DNA from 3 places in the Streptococcus sp. HMSC34B10 genome. Region 1 is predicted to be linked to each of the others. Evidence: predicted binding sites of a transcription regulator. Region 1 holds the regulator's gene; each other region holds the start of a gene.
The links. The regulator Rex, encoded in region 1, represses fermentation and respiration genes when NADH is low (regulators of the CRP and FNR family bind a similar motif). The targets are predictions, from matches to a motif close to TTGTGAANTANTTCACAA.

Region 2: adhE (bifunctional acetaldehyde-CoA/alcohol dehydrogenase) is a predicted target of Rex. The motif match lies at 1,286-1,303, and genes of this name have one in related genera.
Region 3: HMPREF3237_RS08520 (formate/nitrite transporter family protein) is a predicted target of Rex. The motif match lies at 1,257-1,274, and genes of this name have one in related genera.

Annotation. Positions count from the first base shown of each region.
Region 1 covers NZ_KV841553.1:40,308-43,590, forward strand. The annotation lists gene radC (RadC family protein) at 1-300, shown strand, start outside; gene HMPREF3237_RS04540 (gamma-glutamyl-gamma-aminobutyrate hydrolase family protein) at 338-1,027, opposite strand; gene HMPREF3237_RS04545 (redox-sensing transcriptional repressor Rex) at 1,043-1,684, opposite strand; gene HMPREF3237_RS04550 (DUF4649 family protein) at 1,771-1,980, opposite strand; gene HMPREF3237_RS04555 (DUF1831 domain-containing protein) at 1,990-2,337, opposite strand; gene HMPREF3237_RS04560 (cysteine desulfurase family protein) at 2,342-3,283, opposite strand, start outside.
Region 2 covers NZ_KV841546.1:75,051-78,333, reverse strand. The annotation lists gene adhE (bifunctional acetaldehyde-CoA/alcohol dehydrogenase) at 1-1,253, opposite strand, end outside; gene HMPREF3237_RS01835 (MORN repeat-containing protein) at 1,541-1,954, opposite strand; gene HMPREF3237_RS01830 (low molecular weight protein-tyrosine-phosphatase) at 1,947-2,384, opposite strand; gene yajC (preprotein translocase subunit YajC) at 2,433-2,753, opposite strand; gene tkt (transketolase) at 2,869-3,283, opposite strand, start outside.
Region 3 covers NZ_KV841556.1:594,162-597,444, reverse strand. The annotation lists gene HMPREF3237_RS08525 (DUF2130 domain-containing protein) at 1-356, opposite strand, end outside; gene HMPREF3237_RS08520 (formate/nitrite transporter family protein) at 437-1,234, opposite strand; gene HMPREF3237_RS08515 (ATP-binding cassette domain-containing protein) at 1,535-3,052, opposite strand.

The sequences.
Region 1 (3,283 bases):
GCGCTCTATCTGAATACTCAAAATCAAATTATTCATCAGCAGACTATTTTTATTGGGTCAGCTACTAGAAGCATTGCTGAACCGAGAGAAATTCTCCACTATGCCCTAAAGCACATGGCAACATCTGTGATTCTGGTTCATAATCATCCATCAGGTGCAGTAGTTCCTAGCCCCAATGATGACCATGTTACGAAACTTGTAAAAGAAGCCTGTGAGTTAATGGGTCTGGTCTTATTGGACCATCTAATCGTCTCACATTCCGATTATTTTAGTTATCGTGAAAAGACGGATCTAATATAAAATTGTTCATTGTAATAGTATCATTATTCTAACTGCTTTACAGTTCATTGACGACATAGTCGAAAAGTTTTTTGTCTTTGGGGCGATTTTCAAAGAGAAATTCTGGATGCCATTGAACACCGAGATAAGGAAAACCATCTGTAGTTGTAACAGCCTCAATAATACCGTCTTTAGGATCATGTGCTACAATCTTTAGATTAGGTGCCAAATCTTTAATGCTCTGATGGTGAAAAGAATTGATATGAGAGATTTCTCCATAGATTTCTCGAAGAATGGTATCTGGTTCAGTAACAAGTCTCTGAGTTGTATATTCAGCAGAAGTGTCTTGCCAATGGTCTTCGATATCTTGATAAAGGGTTCCACCCATAGCAACGTTAAAGAGTTGAGTACCTCGACAGACAGAAAAAATTGGTTTATTCTGTTCAATGGCTTCTTTGATAAGTGCTAGCTCAAAAATATCCCTTTGAAGGTGGTAGTCGTCGCTATCAATAGTTTTTGATTTGCCATAGTACTTTGGATCAACATTTTGACCACCTGTTAGGATAAGTTTATCAATCAAGCTGATGTAATAACTAGCTAATTCTTCATCACCAATCGGTAGGATAATGGGGATACCTCCAGCTTCCTTAACTCCTTCAACAAAGCCTTTGGCAGCATAACTCATCATAAGCTCATCATCTGGATGGGCTTTTTCGTTTCCTGTAATCCCAATAATTGGTTTGTTCATAAATATTTACACTTTCTAATCTTCTTTCCTCATGAAATAGAGGAGAGTTTGAAGTTCGCTTGTAAGATCGACATACTGAACAACCGCGTCTTTAGGAAGATGTAGGTGAACAGGTGAAAAACTGAGAATACCTTTGATACCAGCATTAACTAATAATTCAGCAACTTCTTGAGATTTAACACTAGGAACGGTAAGAATTGCTGTCTTGATATTAGCATTCTTTATTTTTTCGTTTATTTGAGATATTCCATAGATTGGAACACCATCAGGAGTCTGAGTGCCAACCTCTGGATGATTATCTAGGTCAAAAGCCATAACAATTTTCATCTTGTTACGTTCATGAAATCGATAGTGAAGGAGAGCATGACCCATATTACCGATACCAACTAGCATAACATTTGTAATAGAATTATCATTTAAAAGGTCAGCAAAAAAGTTCATGAGCTTTTTAACATCGTAGCCAAATCCTCGTCGACCAAGTTCACCAAAGTAGGAGAAGTCACGACGAACAGTTGCAGAATCGATACCAATCGCCTCTGCAATTTGCTTGGAATTAGCTCTTTCGATTTTTTCAGCATTAAATCTTTTAAAGATACGATAGTAGAGAGAAAGTCTCTTCGCTGTTGCTTTAGGAATAGTAGACTCTTTTTCTTTCATATTATCACAACCTTTCTATTTACTATTTTATAGAAAGATTGTGAAAAAATCAACAATAACGAAAAAAAACTAAGAAAAATCTTAGTTTAGATATTATTTTGATACTTTGTTAAAAAACGGTATAGGTCACCAAGAAGTCCTTGATAGATTTCAGCCCCATTATGCGTTAGAGATGTTATAACAGTTGTATCTGGAAGAGTCACACAGCCTGAAAGGGATAGCATAAGGGATTCAAGATTTTCAAATTCATGTACTCGCTCTACATGATAAGCGTCCTTGTAAGTTAATCGAAACATAATGACCTTCTATCTTTCACTTTTGGTAAATATTCCACGTTCAACAAGACTATCCATCAAGAAGTAGAATTTCTCTTGGTGGATATGAGTTTCTTCTGATTTGAAGATATCAACTAAACGTAGGCCAAATTTATCTGTAATATTTATTTTAGCGCCTGTTAGGTCTTTGTTGATAATAATTTTCAGTTGGAAACCTTCTCCACTATTTGGAACTTTCTCAAGAAGACGTGTCAATTCATAGTTACCGACTTTAGTTTCAAAAAAGGTATTATCTTTTAGAGTAAACTTTTTCACAGTTGGGCTAAGTGTATAATCGTAACGGCAATTTTTTAGTTTAATGGTTTGTTCGAATGCCATTGAGTTATCCTCCGATGATATTTTTAAGAATTTTAGCAAGAGTTATCATTTCTTGCTCTGTGTTTTGAGGTGAGATACTGACGCGAACGGATTCGTGCAAGCGAGGAGAGTTTTCTCCGTAGAGTGCCTGAAGGACATGACTGACCTGAACGACACCAGCAGTACATGCAGAACCAGTTGAAATAGAAATACCTTCAAGGTCTAGGCGGAGTAGTAGTAGATCATTTCGTTGACCTGGAAATCCGATATTGAGGACATAAGGGAGTTGGTCTTTCCCTTGATTGAGATAATAGTCAATCTCAGCAATTTCATTTAAGAATGTGTCTTTTAATTGTTGAACTTTTTCAAAGTTAGTTTTTAAATGTTCGATATCATTCTTAAGTGCTGCAACCATACCTATAATTGCAGGAAGGTTTTCTGTTCCTGCTCTTTTTTTCTGCTCTTGATCTCCACCATGAAGATAGGAATCAAAATCTGTAGAAGTAGCGTAGAGAAAGCCGATACCTTTTGGACCGTGAAATTTATGAGCCGAAGCACTGAGAAAATCAATCCCTAATTCTTCTGGATGAATTTCTAATTTACCAATTGCCTGAACCGCATCTACATGATAAACAGCTGGATGATTTTTTAGAACTTCACCAATTTCAGCAATAGGTAATAGAGTTCCTGTTTCATTGTTTGCAAACATAGTTGAAACTAAGATGGTATCTTGACGAAGCGCTTTTTTGACCTGTTCTGCTGTGATTTCATGATTCTCAGGTTTTAAAATAGTTACTTCAAACCCGAAGTTTTCAACAAGATATTGGATTGGTTCAAGTACAGCATGATGCTCAATAGCAGTAGTAATAATGTGTTTGCCACGATTTTGGTGACGAAGACAATAACCGATGATAGCAGTATTATTACTTTCTGTCCCACCGGAGGTGAAGAAGATCCGTTGTGGCTT
Region 2 (3,283 bases), on a different contig from region 1:
GTAGATGGAGAGTTCCAGATAATACGCATTGCTTTGATTTCTGTACCAAAGCGTTTAGCAAGAGCTTCATCTTTTGTATGGATAGCTGCTGAGTGGCCAAGCCCGTTGAACTCAACCATTTGACGTGCTTTTTTAAGACCATCTTCAGTATCTTTAGCTTTTAGAACTGCAATAACTGGTGACAATTTTTCACGAGTTAATGGTTCTTTTGGTCCTACTTCTGCACATTCTGCAGCCAAGATATTTGTTCCTTCTGGAACACTGAATCCAGCTTGTTCCGCAATCCATGCAGCTGGTTTACCAACGATGTTTGCGTTTAGTTTAGCACCCGCACAGTTTTTGCTGTTAGCTTTCACACCAAAACAGAATTCTTCAAGAAGAGCTTTCTCTTTCTTGTTTACAAAATAAGTGTGATATGACTTGAATTCTTTTACAAATTCATCGTAAACTTCTTTATCGATAATAACTGCTTGTTCTGACGCACAGACCATACCGTTATCAAATGATTTAGACATAACGATATCATGAGCAGCTTGACGGAGGTCAGCTGATTTTTCTACATAGGCTGGAACGTTCCCGGCACCTACCCCTAGAGCTGGTTTCCCACATGAGTATGCAGCTTTAACCATAGCATTCCCACCAGTTGCGAGAATAGTTGCAACACCTTCGTGGTTCATAAGTGCTCCAGTTGCTTCCATTGAAGGCTTTGTAATCCATTGAACACAGTTTTCAGGAGCACCAGCTGCAATTGCTGCATCACGAACGATTTGTGCTGCGTGAGCTGATGATTCTTGCGCTGATGGGTGGAAGGCAAAAACGATTGGGTTACGTGTTTTCAAAGCAATCAATGATTTGAAAATAGCTGTTGAAGTTGGGTTTGTTGTTGGAGTGATACCGCAGATAACACCTACAGGTTCAGCAATCTTAGTCAAACCTGTAACTGGATCATCTTCGATAACTCCAACTGTTTTGACACCACGCATATTGTTAACTACGTGTTCGCAGGCAAATAAATTTTTTGTTGCCTTATCTTCAAACACACCGCGTCCAGTTTCTTCTACTGCGTGCTGAGCAAGAATTCCGTGCGCATCAAGGGCAGCTACAGATGCTTTTGCTACGATGTAGTCAACTTGTTCTTGATTTAATTTACGCATTTCTTCTAGCGCAACTAAAGCTTTTTGTACTAAACCATCTACATGCTTTTCAGCAGCAAGTTTCTTTTCTTCAGGTGTTACGGTTTTTTTATCAGCCATATTTTCCTCCATTGTCTTTAAGGGAAAACCCTTTGTTAATTTTTTCACAAGTTCATTATAACAATTTTTTTATACTTTGTAAACAGTTTCATAGGTATTTCACAAAGAATTTTCATTTTATTGTGAATTTTTTATTAAGTTACTGTTTTTATGCACTCTTTTACTAATCTTTGTGAAAATGTTATTGAAATTATTTTATTTCACAAACTTTTTTAATGATGTTTCCAATAGCAAATTTGAGAAAACGTTTACTTTTCTTCTTAATAAAAAACCTCCGAGTTAGGAGGTTATTGTGCTTGTTGGAATAGTCCTTGCTTGAAGTCACCTTCATAAACAACTTCTTGCTCAGTAGTTAATTTCCCTTTACCTTCGGCTTGACCATTAACAAAGTGGCCTTCATAAACCCAACCATCCTTAGCTTGGTAGGTCCCCTGCCCGTTAAATGCTCCGTTTTTAAATTCCCCAGTGTAGGTATCGCCATTTGAGAAGGTCATTGTTCCTTGACCATTCATTTTCCCACGGACGATGCTCCCATCATATACAAGTGAATCACCATCTAGCTTTAAGACTCCTTGTTTTGGCATATTCCCTACAAATACAAAAATTGCACAAAGGACTATGACTACTACTGTCGCAATTTCTAAACGAGGACGTGTTATATAGACACTGTATTTATCATAGAGTTTCTTTAGATTATCCATTTTTTGCCTCATTTTCTAAACGAGTTAGCCATGCTCTGCAGCCGTCTAAAACTCGATGATAAGTTTCATCAAAATCACCTGTATACCATGGATCTGGAACACTTTCAGAAGCAAATGCCTCTATCTTATGATGATGTTCCTGAGGACACATCTTTGTCAAGTCAAGAAGATTGGATTCATCCATTCCGATGATATAGTCAAAATATTCAAAATCAGCCTTAGAGATTTGTTGTGATGCTTTTGATGAATTATAAGGAATATCATGAGTTTTAAAGATTTCCTGAGTTCCTTTGTGAATTGGATTGCCGTGCTCCCAAGAAGAAGTTGCTCGACTTTCAATCTCATAATCATCAGTTAAAGATTTCATTACAAATTCTGCCATAGGGCTACGGCAAATATTACCAAGGCAAACAAAAACAACCTTTTTCATCATTGTTCCTCATCTTCATAGAAAAACGGGAATGAGATCCACCCCGTTTTATTCTTCAATCGCGCTTTCGCCGTCAACAACTGTACCTTCAGGTGTGACAGCTTCTTTCAGTGGCAAGACAGACTTGATTGCTCCAAGTTCAAAAGTCAAGTATACTCCGTCTACATCTAGTACGATCGTTTTATTTTCAGTATCAACTTCATCAACTGTACCGTATAAACCACCAATGGTAATGACTTCATAGCCTTTTTGAAGTTTGTTGAGACTCTCCATGCGTTTTTCAGCTTGTTTCTTTTGAGAACGTTGCATAAAGAACATCAATCCAAACATGACTACAAGCATAATCACAAATGTTAAATTGGGATTCATAGTATTTTCTCCTTTGTCATTCAGATAAAACTACTATATCAAATTTCACTATTTTTTACAAGATTGCACCTTAGTTTTAGGTCAATAAAAAACCAGAGCAAAGCTCTGATTTTTCTTATTTCAAGTTGTTTACAATTTTCACCAAGTTTTCAACTGTAAATCCATACTCTGCTAAAACTTTTGGAGCTGGTGCAGATGCTCCAAAGGTATCAATACCGAGAACTGCTCCATCCAAGCCAACATATTTGTACCAGTTTTGTGTTGCTCCCATTTCGACAGCTACACGGCGACGAACTGCATTTGGTAATATTTCTTCTTTGTAGGCTGCATCTTGTGCATCAAAGACATCTGTAGATGGCATGCTGACCACGCGGACTTTCCCACCTTGACTTGCTAATTCTTTAGCGGCTGCAACAGCTAAGTTCACTTCTGAACCTGTTGCAATCAAGATAGTGTCGAAGTCTGCTGCATTTTCATAGACAACATAAGCCCCTTTTGCAACCTTCTCAAAGTCTGTTCCTTCTTCAACA
Region 3 (3,283 bases), on a different contig from region 1:
TGATTCTCATGTTCTAAACGTAAGGTAGCCAGCTGATTCTCAAGTGCTTGGACTTCTTTTTCCTTCTCTATCAGACTTTGGCTAGCGGTTTGCTCTACTTCCTTTTTGGCCAATTCTTTTTCGGTATCAAAGTTCTGGATTTGACTTTGAAGCTGGGCAATTTCTTGGTCTTTTTGAGCGAGTTTTGTCTGCTGTTCATTCATGGCTTTTTGCTCAGCCAAGGCCAGCTCTTGCTTCATGCGTTCATGCAATTCCTTATCAAACTCTACAGTTCGAACTTGAGAAATCAGCTCTGCATATTGGCTTTCATTAACTGTAAAAACTTCCCCACAATTTGGACATTTAATTTCGTTCATGATTTTCCTCTGTATTTAACATTACTACATTCATTATAGCATGGAAAAACAAAAAGAAAAAGTTGGAATCAATCCAACTTTTAATCTACGTATGTATCTTCGTTCTTGTTTAAGAAGGCATAAGGCAATCCCATCAGTAGACCACCACCGATAAAGTTACCAATAAAGGTTACACCCCAGTGACGAAGAATATTTCCAATACCGAAGTTTGCGATTGAATCAGCAGCAACACTGAACTTCACAATCGCAAATGAAGCAAAGTTTGCGGCAATGTGTTCGTTTGTTAAGAATACAAACATGTAAATGGCTGAAAGAACCAACCAAAGTTTAGCTCCACCGTCTTTCACTAAAACAAATGAAAGAATCGCGATATTTACAAAGATATTGGCTATAATCCCCTCTAATAATACCAGTTCATTTGAACGCGCCAACTTCATTTCTACTACTCCAGAAATAAAGCTATCGTGTGTTAGATTAGCGTAAGCTGCTGAATGAGCAAATCCCCAACCAGCGATAAGCGCACCAATTAAGTTAAAAAGTGTACAATACAAAAGAATTTCAACGGTCTTTCTCCAGCTAATTTTTTTCAAAAAGCTACCAGCCGTCAAGAACATCATATTAGATGTTACCAATTCAGCATTTAAAAAGACAATATAAGCTAGTCCCCAAGCAAAAACAAAGGGGAAAAGGAAGCGTCCACTACCTGGTGCAATCTTATTGATCAAATCTGCACCAACGGCTCCTGCTGCTGTACTAAAAGTTAAGAAAGCACCTGCAAACATTGAACGGATAGCATACTTGAATTTACTATTTGAATAAAGGTTTTCTTTCTTTTTACAAGCAAATTCAATTTTTGAAATAAATTCTGATGAAACCATATAAACTCCTAAAACTTTTTATTTGTGAATATTATAACATAAAACTACATTTATGGGAAGCGTTTTCTTGAATCGGTAAGCACTATTTATTTATTTCTAATAATCCTAGCAACACCTTCATATCAGGGAATTCCAAGTTTTTGATATTATCATCACCTAGAACTTTCAAATTTCTATCTAAAATATTTAACCTATTTTCTAGTTTTTTTCACTTACCTCATTCACATAAATGCATTGTAATCTTTTAAATCAAAAAAGAGAATCACTTTGATTCTCTTCTTAAAAAATTCAGTAAAAGTATTATTTGTCTTTCAAAACAAGGAGTTCACCATTTTTGATTTCCCATACTTGGTCAAAGTCTTTTAGAGCTTCATGCTGTCGGTGTAAAGTCACAATAACTGCACACGGCAAGTCTAGGACTTTTTTTAATTCCAACTCAAATTGACTAGCATCTAAGGCAGAAAAGGGTTCATCCATAATCAGCAATGGGCTCTTACGATTTTTCTCACGATTTAGGTACATGAGTTGTTGCTGACCTCCTGAGAGAGACTGGGGAGCTATTTTTTCCAACTCCTCATCTTGAAACTCCGCCTCAAAAGTATTAAATAGGGTCACATTATTTTCATAGCTTGAAATAAAGGTATGCTCCTGCTGTAAAATCATACCAAATTTCCCCCAAAGCTGATTTAAGGAAAGAGAGTCAAGTAAAATTTCTCCCTGAAAATCTTCGTCTGTTCCATTTAAAATATTCAGAAGACTACTTTTCCCAGAACCATTATCACCAATAAGTGCAATCTTATCTCCCTTATGAATTGTGGCAGAGGAAACAGTCAAGTTTGATTCTCCCAGTTGCTTAGAGATCTGTTTCAAAGTAAGCGTACCAAAAGAATGCTGGGGATCCTGAAGAGAGGAGGGACGTTCAATCATCAATCGAAAACTTTTGACAACTGGTTTTACAGATTCTAGCATTTGCAAATCGTAAAGAATTTCTTGAATTGGTTCTGAAAAAGCGTTAATATAGCCAAAGCTTGCCACTACCTCAGGAATACCAATCTGCTGGTGATATAAAGAATAAGCTAGATAAGTAAAGAGAACAGCACTGATAAACTCAAAGGAAACTCCCGTCAGCAAGATACCCTTGATTTTAGTTAAACCATAGCTAAGATACTTGTCTTGTAAATTCTTAAGAGAACTTCTTTGTTGCTCAATAAAATGAGGAAGCGTCAGCTTGTTAACCAAATGGTGACCTCTAAACAAATCTTCCAATGTTCGATAGTAATCACCTTGCTTTTCTAAATAGACTGTCCGACGTCTTGCAGTCATCTGTCCAACTATTTTAGGAATTTGAATACTGATAACTGTAGAAATAAGTAAAATAAGCGCAACAACAAGATTGATAGTCTTACTAATAATAAAAGTGTAAATCAAAATTCGCAGAATTTGCTTAAAAAAACTCATCAATGGTGGGAGGTAATCCTTTTCTAGAGAATCTAAGTCATTGGACTGATAGGAAATATACTCCGCCACCGTTTTCTTTTTGAAATCATGATGCGCCAGCCCTAATAGCGACTGAAACCAGTCATTTTTCAGGTTTGTAGAAAAAAGGATTGCCTGTTTCCAGTCTAATTGCATCTGGATATAGTTACAAATAAGGTAACCCATAACCGATAAGCAGTAACCAGAGAGAGCCAATTGATAATTTCCTCTAATTAATTCCTGCGTAAAATATGGAAGTAAGGCGGTACAAACATTGGATATTCCAGCAAAAAGGAAATTAAAAAAAAGATACCAACGAAGCGGTTTAAGATATCGTATCATGAATAGACTCCTTACTAGTGTCACTTTTTCTAATAGAAAGTCGAAAGCAATCATCATAGAACATACAAATCCTTGTTACTATTTTAGTTTAGCATAAAACTTTTTTAAAATCTATTGATATAAGAAATATTAATTTGCTAAAACACAAGGTCATATTCAAGATCAAATCTTTCGAGAGGTAATCGTTGTTCTTTCCCCTTCAGACAAGCATTATCTGTTATTAGGATTTCT